One region of the Luteibacter sp. HA06 genome, then DNA from elsewhere that is predicted to be linked to it. Evidence: riboswitches for the same ligand, from Rfam matches in the RefSeq annotation. Region 1 holds a riboswitch; each other region holds the start of a gene.
What was found. A riboswitch is a leader RNA that binds a small molecule or an ion and turns the genes downstream of it on or off. The one in region 1 is predicted to bind cobalamin.

Region 2: it holds a riboswitch for cobalamin, as region 1 does, so the genes downstream of both, ACVWWJ_RS21705 (ribonucleoside-diphosphate reductase subunit alpha) here and metE (5-methyltetrahydropteroyltriglutamate--homocysteine S-methyltransferase) in region 1, are expected to answer to the same signal.
Region 3: it holds a riboswitch for cobalamin, as region 1 does, so the genes downstream of both, ACVWWJ_RS01475 (CoA-acylating methylmalonate-semialdehyde dehydrogenase) here and metE (5-methyltetrahydropteroyltriglutamate--homocysteine S-methyltransferase) in region 1, are expected to answer to the same signal.

The regions. Positions count from the first base shown of each region.
Region 1 is NZ_JBSSDZ010000001.1:870,658-875,776, forward strand. Features, by position in the region: gene metK (methionine adenosyltransferase) at 1-463, opposite strand, end outside; gene metE (5-methyltetrahydropteroyltriglutamate--homocysteine S-methyltransferase) at 803-3,094, opposite strand; cobalamin riboswitch at 3,308-3,526, opposite strand; gene ACVWWJ_RS03815 (glycosyltransferase) at 3,617-4,906, shown strand; gene ACVWWJ_RS03820 (SDR family NAD(P)-dependent oxidoreductase) at 4,940-5,119, opposite strand, start outside.
Region 2 is NZ_JBSSDZ010000001.1:4,693,833-4,698,951, forward strand. Features, by position in the region: gene ACVWWJ_RS21700 (response regulator) at 1-1,483, opposite strand, end outside; cobalamin riboswitch at 1,675-1,886, shown strand; gene ACVWWJ_RS21705 (ribonucleoside-diphosphate reductase subunit alpha) at 2,044-4,557, shown strand; gene ACVWWJ_RS21710 (ribonucleotide-diphosphate reductase subunit beta) at 4,741-5,119, shown strand, end outside.
Region 3 is NZ_JBSSDZ010000001.1:348,794-353,912, forward strand. Features, by position in the region: gene ACVWWJ_RS01460 (enoyl-CoA hydratase/isomerase family protein) at 1-359, opposite strand, end outside; gene ACVWWJ_RS01465 (enoyl-CoA hydratase) at 356-1,150, opposite strand; gene ACVWWJ_RS01470 (acyl-CoA dehydrogenase family protein) at 1,147-2,325, opposite strand; gene ACVWWJ_RS01475 (CoA-acylating methylmalonate-semialdehyde dehydrogenase) at 2,337-3,860, opposite strand; cobalamin riboswitch at 3,984-4,204, opposite strand; gene ACVWWJ_RS01480 (PQQ-dependent sugar dehydrogenase) at 4,646-5,119, opposite strand, start outside.

The sequences.
Region 1 (5,119 bases):
TCTTGCGGACCTTGGTCTGCTGCTCGACGAGACGGTGGGCGTAGTGAATCGCCGCCGGCATGTATTCGGTGGTCTCGTTGGTCGCATAGCCGAACATCAGGCCCTGGTCGCCAGCGCCCTGTTCTTCCGGCTTCTTGCGGTCCACGCCCTGGTTGATGTCCGGGGACTGCTTGCCGATGAGGTTCAGCACGCCGCACGTCTCGCCGTCGAAGCCGACTTCGGAGGAGTTGTAGCCGATGTCGAGGATGACCTTGCGGGTCAGCGCTTCGAGGTCGATCCAGGCGCTGGTGGTGATTTCACCCGCGACGATGGCGACGCCGGTCTTCACCAGCGTCTCGCAGGCCACGCGAGCGCGCGGGTCCTGGGCCAGGATGGCGTCCAGCACGGCGTCGGAGATCTGGTCGGCGATTTTGTCCGGATGGCCTTCGGAGACCGACTCGGAGGTGAAGAGGAAGTTGCTCATCGTGGGTATATATCCTTCTTTACGGATAAAGAGATAAATGGGGGCGCGCCATGATACACGGCCTTCGCCGGGTTTGCAGGGGGAAGGGTACGCCCGGGTAGTGACGATTGCATGGATGTTCAGGCGCTGGGGTGGGGCCGGGGTGGCAATAACTGTGGGAGCCGCTTCGGCGGCGATGCCCGGCGCTGGCCAGGCTTGGGGGCTCGGAGCAAGCACCCATCGCCGCTGAAGCGGCTCCCACAGGGAAATCAGGCCACAAATGATCAGGCCACAAATGATCAGGCCAGACATGATCAGACCAGACATGATCAGGCCAGAGACGATCAGCGCGGAGGCGGCTCAGGCCACCGCGGCCAGGCGCTCCCGGGCGGCTTTTGCCACCGCCACCATGCCTTTCAGGGCCGCGGATACCTCCGGCCAGCCGCGGGTCTTCAGGCCGCAGTCCGGGTTGACCCAGAGCTGGTCGGGACGGAGGACCTGAAGGGCCCGGGCCAGCAGATCGGCCATTTCGACCTCGGTCGGCACGCGGGGCGAGTGGATGTCGTAGACGCCGGGGCCAATACCGTTGGGGTACTGAAAGCGTGTGAAGGCGTCCAGCAGCTCCATGCGTGACCGGCTGGTCTCGATCGAGATGACGTCCGCATCCATCGCGGCGACGGCCTCGATGATGTCGTTGAACTCCGAGTAGCACATGTGGGTGTGTACCTGGGTCGCATCGCTCACGCCGCCGGCGGTGATGCGGAAGGCATCGACTGCCCAGGCAAGATACGCATCCCAGTCGGCGCGACGCAGGGGCAGGCCTTCGCGGAGCGCCGGCTCGTCGATCTGGACGATGCCGATGCCAGCCTTCTCGAGATCGTGCACTTCGTCGCGCAGGGCAAGGGCGATCTGCCGGCAGACCTCGGAGCGCGCGAGGTCGTCGCGCACGAAGGACCACTGCAGCATCGTCACCGGGCCGGTGAGCATGCCCTTCATGGGCCGGTCGGTGAGGGACTGCGCATAGGCCGACCACGCCACCGTCATCGGATTGGGACGTGCGACATCGCCGTAGATGATCGGCGGCTTGACGCAGCGTGAGCCGTAGCTCTGCACCCAGCCGAGCGAGGTGAACGCATAGCCATCCAGTTGCTCGCCGAAGTACTCGACCATGTCGTTGCGCTCGGGCTCGCCGTGCACCAGCACATCGATGCCGGCCTCCTCCTGGAAGCGCACGACGCGACGCACCTCATCGCGGAGAATGCCCGCGTAGGCGTCGTCGTCAAGCTTGCCCGAGCGATGCGCGGCGCGGGCAATACGCAGGTCGTTGGTCTGCGGGAACGAACCGATGGTCGTCGTCGGCAGGTCGGGCAGGTCGAAACGCTCACGTTGCACGGCGGCGCGGAAGGCGAAGCCGGAGCGACGCTGGCCGAACTGCGGGGTGAGCTGGCGAACGCGGGCACGCACGTCCGCACGTACCACGTCGCCCGAGCTCTGGCGGCTGGCGACGATGTCGTGCTGGCGGGTCAGTGTCTTTCGTGCAGCCTCACTGCCGGCGACGGCGTCGGCGTAGCGGCGCAGCTCGGCGATCTTCTGCCGGGCGAACGACAGCCACTCCGCCAGATGGGCAGGCAGGTGTTTCTCTTCGGACACGTCGATCGGTACGTGCAGCAGGGAGCACGAGGTGGAGAGCCACAGGCGGTCGTGGCCGAGGCGGGCAAGAAGCCGGTCCACGCGCGGGAGGATGGTCGCCGGATCGCTCAGCCAGATGTTGCGACCGTCGAGCACGCCGGCCGACAGCACCCGGTCGGCCGGCAGGGCGTCGAGAACGGCATCCAACTGGCCGGGGGCACGGGCGAGATCGACATGAAGGCCGGCGACAGGAAGCGATGTGGCCAGTTCGAGGTTGGCGCCGAGCTCACCGAAGTAGGTGGCCAGCAGCACGCGGACCCGGCCGTGCGTGGCGACGGCAGCGTACGCGCGGCGGAAGGCCTCGCGCCAGTCGGCATCCAGGTCGAGCACGAGGGTGGGCTCGTCGACTTGCAGCCAATCGGCGCCCGCATCCGCCAGGGCGTCGACGACGCCAAGCCACGCCGGAAGCAGCCGATCGAGCAGGGCAAGCGGGTCGCTGCCGTCGATGGTCTTGGCCAGGCGCAGGAAGCTCACCGGTCCCAGCAGCACGGGGCGCGCGGCATGGCCGGCCGCGACCGCTTCGCGATATTCGGCGACGACCTTTTCAGGCCGCGCGGCGAAGGACTGCCCGGCTTCGAGTTCCGGCACGATGTAGTGGTAGTTCGTATCGAACCACTTGGTCATTTCCATCGCGTGCAGGTCGACGTCGCCGTCCTGATGGCCACGTGCCATGGCGAAGTAGCCGGTGAGAGCATCGCGATCGGCGAGCGCGCGGTAGCGCGTCGGGATGGCGTCGACCAGGACGGCCGCGTCGAGTACATGGTCGTACAACGAGAAGTCGTTGACGGGGACGCTGTCGGCGCCCGCGTCGCGGGCGAGTTTCCAGTGGCGGTGGCGCAGTTCACGCGCGACGGCGAGCAGCTCGTCGGCACGGGTCTCTCCCTTCCAGTGGCTTTCGAGGGCGCGCTTGAGTTCGCGGCGCCGGCCAATGCGGGGGAAGCCCGGGTAGGTTACGTGTGGCATGGATGATTCCTCTTCGTGGCAAAGAGGAGGGAAGGGCGGCTGGACACGAACGCACGCGCGCCACCGCGACCGGGCGCGGCAGGCAGGAGCACGTCATGTGGCTAGCCGTCGACCTTCGCCCCCGCGGGCGAACCGGATGAGCACCCCTTGCGAGGAACAGCCCTCGCCAGGCGGTCATCCAGGTCGGACGGAGCATTCGCGCCCATGACGGCGCGTGCGTTCCGGTCGGCGGCAGGTCTTCGGGCTCGTGGATGTGGCACCGGATTGGTGCCGCCTTGCTCGTCGCTTCCCGGATCGCCATCGATCCAGTGCCTGTGACGGACTCGTCTCCATATACCGCTGCGGGGCAGCGCCGGATTCTCACCGGCTTCCCTCTTAGCTTTATCTTTCTATTCGCATAAAGAGATAAAGACCGCTGACCGGCGGAAAATTAGCCGTATGGACGCCCAAAGTCAATCGACGGCGATGCGTCGTCTCCACATCCGCCCAGCGAGGATGTGCCTCCACCCCAGGGAGCGCGCCATGAGCGAAAGGCACATCGTGATGGCGACCGTCGGATCGCAGGGTGACCTGTTTCCTTTTCTCGCCGTGGGGCGGGAACTGCGCGAACGCGGGTATCGCATCACGATCGGTGCCCACGGTATCCATCGCGACGCCGTGGCGGAGGCCGGTCTGGACTTTGTGCTGGCCAGTGGCATCGCCGAGCCCGAAGACAAAGCCGCTTTCGCCGCCCGCGCGTTTCATCCCTGGCGCGGACCGCGCTTCGTCGTGCGTGACCTTGCCGCGGCCGATGTCGCCGACAGCTATGCGGCGCTGGCCCCTGTTTGCGCCGATGCCGATGCGATCGTGACCTCCACACTCGCCTTCGCCGGGCAGATTCTTGGCGAGACGCGACGGATCACGTGGCTGTCGGCGGCGCTGTCGCCTGCGGTGTTCCTGTCGGCGTTCGATCCCCCGGCCACGGGCATCGACCGGCTGGACGCGTTCTTTCGTTCGTCGCCCCGCCGTGGTGCCTGGGTACGGCGTATCAGCGAGACGGTCACCTCACCCTGGACGAAAGCCGTGCGCCGCTTCCGGCAGTCGCTCGGACTGGCGCCGGTGTCGGTCTGGGGCGATCCTTTCCACCGGGGCCAGCACGCGCGCGACGGGGTGTTGGCCATGTACTCGCCTCTGTTGGGGCGGCCGCCGCAAGATGCGCCTGCGCACAGCGTGGTCACCGGATACTGCCGCTACACGCCGTCGGGCGACATGCTGCCGTCGGCATTGCATGGCTTCCTCGACGCCGGGGAAGCGCCGTTGGTGTTCTCGCTGGGCTCGGCGGCGGTACATGCCGGCGAGAGCTTTCTTCGCGAAAGCATGTCGGTTGCGGCAGCGCTAGGTCGACGGGCCGTACTGCTCACCGGCTCGCCCGAGATGCGTGCACGGCTGCCTGCCGTGCTTCCGGACGGGACCTTCGCTGCGGAATATGCGCCGCACGGCGCTTTGTTCGGGCGCGCCGCGGCTGTCGTGCACCACGGTGGCATCGGAACGACGCAGGAGGCCTTGCGCGCCGGCTGCCCCGAACTCGTGGTGCCCCACGGTTTCGATCAGCCGGACAACGCGGCGCGCGTGGTCCGGCTCGGTGTGGGCGATGTGTTGCCGGCATCGCGTTATCGCGCCGGCGTTGCCGCCGAGAAACTACGTGCGCTGTTGATGGATGAAGCCGTCGCGTCGAGAGCCCAGCGCGCAGCGGCGGTGATTCGGGCGGAAAACGGTGCGCGCGTCGCCGCAGACATCATCGAACAAGCCATCGCCCGCCGCCGCACCATGTAAGAGCCGATGAATCGGCTCTTACATGGCAGAGGTTTACGCAGTCACCGCCGCCTTGACGCCATACCGCGACGCCGGTACCGACTTCGACAACTCCGGGAACAACGCACGACGTGCCGCTTCCAGCCCATCGACGAGGGCCGCTGTCTCCACGGAAGGAATCGTCACCAGCTCGCCCGCATCGAAGCCGGCCAGCGAAGCGTCGACCATGTCCTC
Region 2 (5,119 bases), 3.8 Mb from region 1:
CGAAGGCGAGCAACTGGGAAGCAAGCTTGGAACCCCGCGTGACGCCGGCCATGGCGTTGGCGACGCGACGCTCGGCGCGTTCGTTCCCGGCGACGTCGGCCGAGAGGAGCTGGAGGTTGCCGCTGATCACCTGGAGCAGGTTGTTGAAGTCGTGCGCCACGCCGCCGGTGAGGTTGCCGATCGCGTCCATCTTCTGCGCCTGGCGCAGCTGTTCCTGGGCCACGTCGAGAGCGGCGTCACGCTCGCGCTCGGCCGAGACGTCGCGCGCCACGGCGAAAATCAGCCCATCGCTCGGCACCGCGCGCCACGAAAGCGTACGCAGGCCGCCGTCGGCGGTGCGATAGCGGTTCTCGAAGCGAAGCGTCGTTTCGCCCTCGGCAAGGTGACCGGTTTCATCCTGCGTGCGCGGCACGTCCTCCGGATGAACGAAGTCGAGGTAGGAGCGGCCGATCGTGTCGCGCTCGCTCCAGCCGAGGATGGCGGTCCACGCCGGGTTGACCGAGAGCAGGCGCGTTTCGGTGTCGGCGACGACCAGGATGTCGCTGGACAGGGTCCAGACCCGGTCGCGCTCATAGGTACGCTCGACCACCTGGCGCTCGAGGTCCTTGGCGAGCAACCGCAACTCGTGCTCTGCACGGCGCCGCTCCACCGCCACGCGCGTGCGGCTGGCCACTTCACTGACGAAGCTGATCTCTTCCTCGGGCCATTCACGGGGCACTTCGTGGTTGAGATATAGCAAGGCCACGAAGCCGCCGCGCTCGGTCACCGGCATATTGATGAAGGACAGCGCGCGGATCCCGTCCAGCGCGTCGGCGGTGGACGCGGTCCGTGGGTCCGTCCTGGCATCGGTTATCACGGTGGTCACGCCGCGCTTCAGCTCGTCGATGTAGCTGCCGTAATCGCGGAAGTGCAGCACGCCGGCGAGGGTCTGGATACCCGGCGCGTTCCAGTCACGCTCCACCGCGATGGTCTCGGCGACGGGGTCGATCGTGCCGTACCCGGCCCGGCTCACCTTGAGCGTCCGGCCCAGCACTTCGGCGACTCGATAGGCGATTTCGGCCGGATCTTCGAGGTCGCGCAGCAGGTTGCCGATCTCGATCAGGGCCAGGCGTCGGTCTTCGGCGGCGCCGGTGCTCCCTGTCTCCGGGTTCGCGGAGCGGATGGTGACAGCCACGGTGGCCGGCAGACCGGGCCGGGCCTCGAGTGACACCCGCACGGTATCGCCGTCCGCCGTGACAAGGGCCAGCTCCCGCACCCCGTTCCCGGGGGCGGCCAGCGGCAAGGCAGCGAGTAGCCGATCGCGGCTCCCCGCATCCCACAGGCCCATGAACCCTGACGGCTCGTGCTCGCGCAGGCGCGCCGCGACCCAGGCGTTGGCGTACAGCAGCTCTCCCGAGGCTGTCACGGCGGCGAAGCCGAACGGCAGGCCATCGAGCGCATGGGAAAGGAGGGTCTGGTCCTGCAATGCGAACGATGAGGGCATCAGTCGAGCAATCGTGGGATGGGAATGGGCCGCGATTTTATCGGGTGATTGTGGTTCCCTTTGTGTAGACGATCTTCACGAAACCCTCATGCCGCCGGTCACGAAAAGCGCTTGACAAAAGGGAGTCCCAAGCCGATCAAGCACCTAGGCCAAACACCCTACATCTTGTGTTGACGCACCCCTTCACCAGCTATATGGTGTGTCCCGTTGGTGTCCGAAGAGGCGCGACTGCCCGTCGGACTTAATAGGGAATACCGGTGTGAATCCGGAACTGCCCCGCAGCGGTAAGTGGAAACGACCCCGTTCATTGCACTGGTCCTTCGGGGGCTGGGAAGCGACGGGTAGGCGGATCGGAAGGTCCATGTCCACGAGTCCGAAGACCTGCCAACAATCGGAGCCCGAGCGGCCTCGATAGTGGTGACGGCTTCCGCGGGGAAGCACGTCGCGGATCGGAGCCCTTCACGGCGCTCCGTCCCGACGTTTCCCGTGTTTCGCCCCCATCGCATCGAGCCTTGCCCTCGGGATCGGGGTTTGACCAAGGCCATGGGGCTGCCAACACAATGACGACGATGGATTCCGCAGCGCGCGAGCGCACCGAGACGGCCGATGCGGCCGCCACCCCCTCCGCTGCAACCGACAAGGCGCCTGCCGCCGGTTACAGGAACGACGCGCCGCCGGCCTTCGCGCTGACGCCGCCGCACAATCCCGGACAGATGCGCGTGACCAAGCGCAACGGCGGCCATGAAGTGGTCGACGTGAACAAGATCGTGCGCGCGGTCACACGCAGCGCCGATGGCCTGTTCGCGGTCGATCCGATGCGCGTGGCGCTGAAGACGATCGGCGGCCTGTATGACGGCGCCACCACCCAGGAACTCGACCAGCTGTCGATCCGCACCTCGGCCGCGCTGACTGCCGAAGAGCCGGAATACGGCCAGCTCGCTGCACGCCTGCTCGCCGCCTTCGTCGACAAGGAAGTGTCGGGCCAGGACATCCAGTCGTTCTCGCAGTCGATCTCCACCGGTTTCGACCTCGGCATCCTCAACGAGCGCCTTCGCGACTTCGTGCAGATCAACGCACGTAAGCTCAACGATGCGATCGACACCACCGGTTCGCGTCGCTTCGAGTACTTCGGCCTGCGCACGGTGTACGACCGTTACCTGCTGCGCCACCCGACCAAGCGCTTCGTCATCGAGACGCCGCAGTACTTCTTCATGCGCATCGCCTGCGCGCTCGGTGGCAACGACGTCGCCGAGACGCTGGAGCTGTACCGCATGCTCTCGTCGCTGGAGTACCTGGCCAGCTCGCCGACCCTGTTCAACGCCGGTACCGCGCACGAGCAGCTGTCGTCGTGCTTCCTGCTCGACTCGCCGCAGGACGCACTCGAATCCATCTACGCCAAGTACGGCGACGTGGCCCAGCTGTCGAAGTTTGCCGGCGGCATCGGCCTCGCTTACTCGCGCATCCGTTCGCGCGGTTCGCTGATCAAGGGGACCAATGGCCATTCAAACGGCCTCGTGCCCTGGCTGAAGACGCTCGACGCCTCCGTGGCCGCAGTGAACCAGGGTGGCAAGCGCAAGGGCGCGGCCTGCGTGTACCTGGAATCCTGGCATGCGGACATCGAGGAATTCCTCGAGCTGCGTGAGAACACCGGCGACGACGCGCGCCGCACGCACAACCTCAACCTCGCCAACTGGGTGCCCGACCTCTTCATGCGCCGCGTGGAGATCGACGGTGACTGGTCGCTGTTCGACCCGAAGATCGTGCCGCACTTCGTCGACACCTGGGGCCCGACCTTCGACGCCGCCTATGAGAAGGCTGAAGCCGAAGGCCTCGCTTCGAAGTCGATCAAGGCGCGTGAGCTCTACGCTCGCATGCTGCGTTCGCTGGCCCAGACCGGCAACGGCTGGATGACCTTCAAGGATCGTTCCAACGCGACCAGCAACCAGACTGCCCTGCCGCAGAACGTCATCCACCTGTCGAACCTGTGCACCGAGATCCTCGAAGTGACCTCGGAAGGCGAGACTGCGGTGTGCAACCTCGGCTCGGTGAACCTTGCCCGCCACGTGGTGGACGGCCAGTTCGACTACGACAAGCTCGCCACCACGGTGCGTACCGCCGTGCGCCAGCTCAACCGCGTCATCGATCTCAATTTCTACCCGATCGCCACGGCGAAGACGGCGAACATGAAGTGGCGCCCGGTCGGTCTCGGCGTGATGGGCTTGCAGGACGTCTTCTTCAAGCTTCGCCTGCCGTTCGATTCGGAAGAAGCGCGCAAGCTGTCGACGCGCATCCAGGAAGAGATCTACTTCCACGCGCTGTCCATGTCCAACGAGATCGCCGAGCGCGACGGCCCGCTGCCGGGCTTCGAAGAAACCCGCTCCGCCAACGGCGAAATGCAGTTCGACTACTGGCCGGCCGCTACGCCGAACGATCTGGACGGCCGCTGGGCCGAGCTACGCGAGAAGATCAAGGCCAAGGGCCTGCGCAACTCGCTGCTCATCGCCATCGCGCCGACCGCCACCATCGCCTCGATCGCCGGTTGCTACGAGTGCATCGAGCCGCAGGTATCCAACCTGTTCAAGCGCGAGACGCTCTCGGGCGACTTCCTCGTCGTCAACCGTTACCTGGTCGACGAGCTGAAGACGCTCGGCCTGTGGACCGCCGAAGTGCGCGACCAGATCAAGCTTGCCGAAGGCTCGGTACAGGGCATCACGTCCATCCCCGCCCGGCTGCGCGAGGTGTACCGCACCACGTGGGAACTGCCGCAGAAGGCCCTCATCGACCTCGCCGCCGCGCGCGGTGCCTACATCGACCAGAGCCAGTCGCTGAACCTGTTCATGGAAAACCCGAACATCGGCCAGCTGTCGTCCATGTACATGTACGCGTGGAAGTCGGGCGTCAAGACGACCTATTACCTGCGTTCGCGTCCTGCCACGCGCATCGCCAAGACCACGGTGAGTTCGCCGGCTGCCGTGCAGGCACCGATCGCCCCGGTCGCCGACGCCCAGGAACAGGCCGAAGCCGCGGTGTTCTGCTCGCTCGAGAACCCCGAGTACTGCGAAGCCTGCCAGTAACGCGACGAAAACTGTGGGAGCCACAAAACTGTGGAGCCGCGAAACTGTGGGAGCCGCTTCAGCGGCGAAAAGCCAACGGAGCGGATTAGCCGGAAGGTCAATCGCCGCTGAAGCGGCTCCCACAGAAGCGGCTCCCACAGAGTCGGCTCCCACAGAACCGCTCATTCTTACCCGAGGTACCCGATGTCCGCTGCACCGATCACCCGCGACTCCAACATCCTCGACCCCGGCTTCGAACTGACGCTGCGGCCGATGAAGTATCCGCAGTTCTACGAGATGTACCGCTCCGCTATCCGCAACACCTGGACGGTGGAAGAAGTCGACTTCTCGCTGGACACGTCGGACCTGAAGTCGAAGATGTCGGACGCGGATCGTCACCTCATTCATCGTCTGGTGGCCTTCTTCGCCACGGGCGATACGATCGTGTCGAACAATCTGGTGCTTAACCTGTACCAGCACATCAATTCGCCCGAAGCGCGTATGTACCTCTCGCGCCAGCTATACGAAGAAGCGCTGCACGTGCAGTTCTACCTCACGCTGCTCGACACCTATATTCCGGAGC
Region 3 (5,119 bases), 520 kb from region 1:
TAGGTGTGGATCAGGTAGTCGAGCCGATACTCCACCGAGAAGAAGTCGCTCGCGTACGTGTTGTCCCGTACGTCCTTGCTGCCGACGGCCTGGTAGTCGCGCATGGACCGGTAAAGGCTGTGCAGGTCGCCGCCGGCGCAGAACGCCTTCTCGCCGGCGCCCTGCAGAACGACTACCGCGATCTCGTCGTTCGCGGCCCAGGCGCGCAGCCGATCGCCAAGTAGCCGGGCCATGTCCAGCGACAGGCCATTGAGCGTCTTCGGTGCGTTGAGCGTCGCGATGCCGATGCGCTTGCCATGCTCTGCAACGCGCTCTTCGAACAAGACGGGTGCCTCCACCGGCAGGGATGCGTCGCTCATGCGTTCGTCCAGTTCGGTGCACGCTTCTCGAGAAACGCGAGCACGCCTTCTTTCTGATCCTCGGTGTCGAACAGATCGACGAACGCCTCTCGCTCGCTCACCAGCGCCGTCGCATGGCTCTGCGTGCGCGTGGCCTGCACCAGGCGTTTGCAGGTGGCGACGCTGGTAGGGCTCTGCTTGCCCGCCTGCAAGGCCCAGGCGATGGCGCGGGCACGCGACTCACCCTTGGGCACGACCTCTTCGACCAGGCCGATCCGCTGTGCCGTCGCGGCATCCACGCGTTCACCCAGCAGGATCATCCGCTTGGCCCAGCCTTCGCCGACCAGGCGGGCGAGGTTCTGCGTGCCACCAGCGCACGGCAGGAGACCCACACCAGCCTCGGGTAACGCCATCTGCGCCTGTTCCTCGGCAATGCGCAGGTCGCAGGCGAGGGCGCATTCAAGGCCACCACCCATGGCGTAACCGTTGATTGCCGCGATGCTCACGCCACGAAACGCAGACAACGCTTCGAAGGCCTCACCGAAGCGACGTGCCGCCTCGCGCGCCACGGCCTTGTCGCCATCGGCGAACTGTTTGAGGTCGGCGCCGGCCGAGAAGAACTTCTCACCCTGGCCCGTGATCACCAGTGCGTAGACGTCGCGGTTGGCGTCGAGATCGTGGACGAGGTTGCGCAGGGCGACCAGGCTGTCGCGGGTCCAGGCATTGGCGGGCGCGTTGGCCAGCGTGACGACGGCGACGTGGCCGTCGATGTCCAGCGTAAGCCCGGTGTAGCGCGCGGCGGTGTCGCTCATCGCAGTTCCTCTTCGGTATTGAGCAGGTGACGCGCGATGATAACGCGCATGATTTCGTTCGTGCCTTCGAGGATCTGGTGCACGCGCGAGTCACGCAGCAGTCGTTCGATCGGGTATTCGCGGATATAGCCGTAGCCACCGTGAATCTGCAGGGCGTCGTTGCAGATGGCGAAGCCGGCGTCCGTGGCGAAACGCTTGGCCATGGCACACCAGACAGTGGCATCGCTGCTGCCGGCGTCCAGCTTGCGAGCTGCCGTGTGCACCATCTGCCGCGCGGCCACCAGCTGGGTAGCCATGTCGGCCAGCTTGAACTGCAGGGCCTGGAACTCACCGAGCTTCTTGCCGAACTGCCTGCGCTCGCCCATGTAACGGCGGGCGGCATCCAGCGCGCCCTGTGCCGCGCCCAGCGAACACGCGGCGATGTTCAGGCGGCCGCCGTCGAGTCCCTTCATCGCGATCTTGAACCCTTCGCCCTCGGCACCCAGGCGATGGTCCGCTGGAATGCGCACGCCGTCGAAACTCACGCTGCGCGTGGGCTGGCTGTGCCAGCCCAGCTTCTCCTCGTTGCGTCCGTAGCCGATGCCTTGCGAGTACGCCGGAACAGCGAAGGCACTGATGCCACGCGCGCCTCCCTCACTCGTGCGTGCCATCACCACCAGCATGTCGGTAGCGCCTGCGCCCGAGATGAAAGCCTTGCTTCCGCTGATCACGTACGAGTCGCCGTCGCGCTCGGCGCGCGTCTTCAGCGATCCGGCGTCCGAGCCAGCACCCGGCTCGGTGAGGCAGTAGGAGGCCAGCTTTTCCCCGCTGGCGAGCAGGGGACCCCAGGTGTCGCGTACGGCCGGTGTCGCGTGCGCGGTGAGCATCCAGGTGGCCATGTTGTGGATGCTGATGAAGGCCGCCGTCGACGGATCGAGAGCCGCCAGCTCCTCGAAGACGACGGTGGCATCGAGGCGGGTGAGGCCGGTGCCGCCAGCCTGCTCGTCGACGTAGAGCCCGCAAAAGCCGAGCTCTCCGGCCTTGCCGATCGCCTCGCGCGGAAACTCGCTCTCGGCGTCCCAGCGTGCGGCATGCGGAGCCAGCTCGGCCATGGCGAACGCGTGCGCGGCATCGCGATAGGCGAGCTGCTCGTCATTCAGGTCAGTCTGGGGTGGTGGAACCCGCGGCATGTCCATGAGCGCGGCCATCACTTCAGGCTGATGGTGGTGTTGACGCCGACATGCAGTGTGTCGTCATCGAACCAGCGCTGGGTCACCGTCTTGGTCTGGGTATAGAACATGACGACCTGCTTGCCATAGGGGCCAAGGTCGCCCAGCTTCGAGGCGCGCGAGCCGGTGAACGAGAACAGCGGCACGGGCACCGGAATCGGCACGTTGATACCTACCTGGCCGACATCGATGTCTTCCTGAAAACGACGCGCTGCCGCACCCGACTGGGTAAACACGGCCGTGCCGTTGCCATTCGGATTGGCGTTGACCAGGTCGATCGCGTCGTCGAGCGAGGCTGCCGCAAGGATGACGAGCACCGGGCCGAAGATTTCCTCGTCATAGATACGCATGCCCGGACGCACGCCCGAGAAGATCGTCGGGCCGACGAAGTTGCCTTCCTCGAAACCCGGCACGGATGGCTTTCGTCCGTCGAGCTCGAGCGTGGCACCCTGCTCCACGCCGGAAGCGATGAAGGCCTCGACGCGCTCGCGCGCCGCGCAGGAAATCAGCGGGCCGACGTCGGTGCCCGCCGCGTTGCCTGCGCCGACCTTGAGCGTCTTTGCCTTGGCCACGAGTTCCGGGATCCAGGACTGCGCCTCACCTACCAGCACGGCGGTGGAGGCGGCCATGCAGCGCTGGCCTGCCGCACCGAAGGCGGCACCGGCAAGTGCGTTGAGTGTCTGCTCCTTGTTCGCATCGGGCAGCACGACGGCGTGGTTCTTCGCGCCCATCATGCACTGCACGCGCTTACCCGCCTGCGAAGCGCGGTGATAGACGTGCGTGCCGACCCGCGTAGAACCGACAAAGGACACCGCCTTGATATCGGCGTGGTCGCAGATCGCATTGACCACGGCTTCGCCACCGTGCACCACGTTGAGCACGCCCTTGGGAACGCCGGCCTCGAGAGCCAGCTCCACCAGGCGCATCGTCACCATCGGGTCCTGCTCCGAAGGCTTGAGTACGAAGGTGTTACCCGTGGCGATGGCCATCGGGAACATCCACAGCGGGATCATCGCCGGGAAGTTGAACGGCGTGATCCCCGCGCAGACGCCGATCGGCTGCAGCAGGGTAAAGGTGTCCACGCCGCCGGCCACGTTATTGGCCAACTCACCCAGCTGCAGGTTGCCGATCGCCGCCGCGTGCTCGACCACTTCCAGGCCGCGGAACACGTCGCCTTCGGCATCGGGGAGGGTCTTGCCCTGTTCCGCGCTGAGCAGGGCGGCGAGTTCGCCCATGTTCTCGCGGATCAGCTGCTGGTATTTCAGGAAGATGCGCGCGCGTACGCCGATGGGTGTCTTGCGCCAGCTCTTGAAGGCTTGTGCCGCGGCGGCCACCGCAGCGTTCACTTCGTCAGGCGTCGCGAACGGCACGCGCGCAAGCACGGCCTGCGTCGCGGGGTTGACGACGTCGCGCCATTCGGTGGTTTTGGATTCGACGAAGACACCGTCGATCAGTAATTTAACGGTCGCGACATCGGCCGCAACTGAGTCCAGCTTGTTCATGGTCCTGCTCCGTACGCTCACCCGCGAAATGGGTGCTGCGGAGCAGACAAGAGGACGCGGAGCAGCGGGTGGCCGCGCCGTATCAGCCCGTCCGGTTGCCCGCCGCAACACCCGAGGAGGCACCCGAAGGCACCTGCACAGGCCGGTCTCCGGGCTTGCGAGCGATGCGTACCGCACCACCCCGACACCTTCCCGCGCTTCGCGCAGTGGTCTTATCGTCGGGTGTTCTCGCTTACCGTTGCGGGGGCAGCGCCGGAATAGGATCTCGTGATCCGCACCGGCTTCCCGTTTCACCCTGCGCACCGCTTACGTGGCGGCAGGACACCTGTGATCTCCCGAGTGTAGCGTGGCGGCCGAACCGCTCAAGCTGCAGTGCGGTAGAACCTGGCGATGGGTAGCTCTCAACGGTGGCCGTTTGGCGTAGTCTTGCATCGGGCGCAGGACACGCGCGTTTACCCTGACTGAGGAGGCTGTATGAGCAAGGGTCTGGATTCAAAGAAGAGCGACAAGAAAAAACCGGCCAAGACCATGAAAGAAAAGAAGGCCGCGAAGGACGAAAAGAAAAAGAACATCCGCTAAGGCGGACGTTTGTAGCGCACCCGCCGGAAGGCTGGCGTGCGCAAGAGGGGGCCCGGGCCGAGTGATCGCCCGGGCCATTTTCTTTGTGTGGGAGCCGGCTATGCCGGCGATGGGGGGGGTGAGGAAGCCTGGCTATCGCCGCTGAAGCGGCTCCCACACAGAGCCTCCCACACTTAGCCTCCTCCCACACCAGCGGCGGCTGCTTCTTACTTGGTGGCCGCCGTCACGCGCCATACCGTGTCGCCGACGTCATCGGCGACCAGGATCGCGCCTTCCTTGTCCTGCACCAGCCCGACCGGGGCACCGAACAGCTGCTTCTCGTCCTTCGAGAAGAAGCCGCTGACAACGGAGACCGGCTTGCCCACGGGCGTGCCATCCTTGAACGCCACGAAGACCACTTCGTAGCCGCTCAGCGGCGAGCGATCCCAGCTGCCGTGTTCGCCGATGAAGGCGCCCCCCTGGAACTGCGCCGGCAGGCCGTTGGTGGCGGACATCAAGAGCCCGAGCGGAGCGACGTGCGAGCCGATGGCGTAGTCCGGCTTGATCGCCTTGGCGACCATGTCGGGGCGCTGTGGCTTGACCCGGCTGTCCACGTTCTGGCCGTAGTAGCTATAGGGCCAGCCGTAGAACGCACCCTCGTGTACCGAGGTCATGTAATCAGGCACGAGGTCGGCACCGAT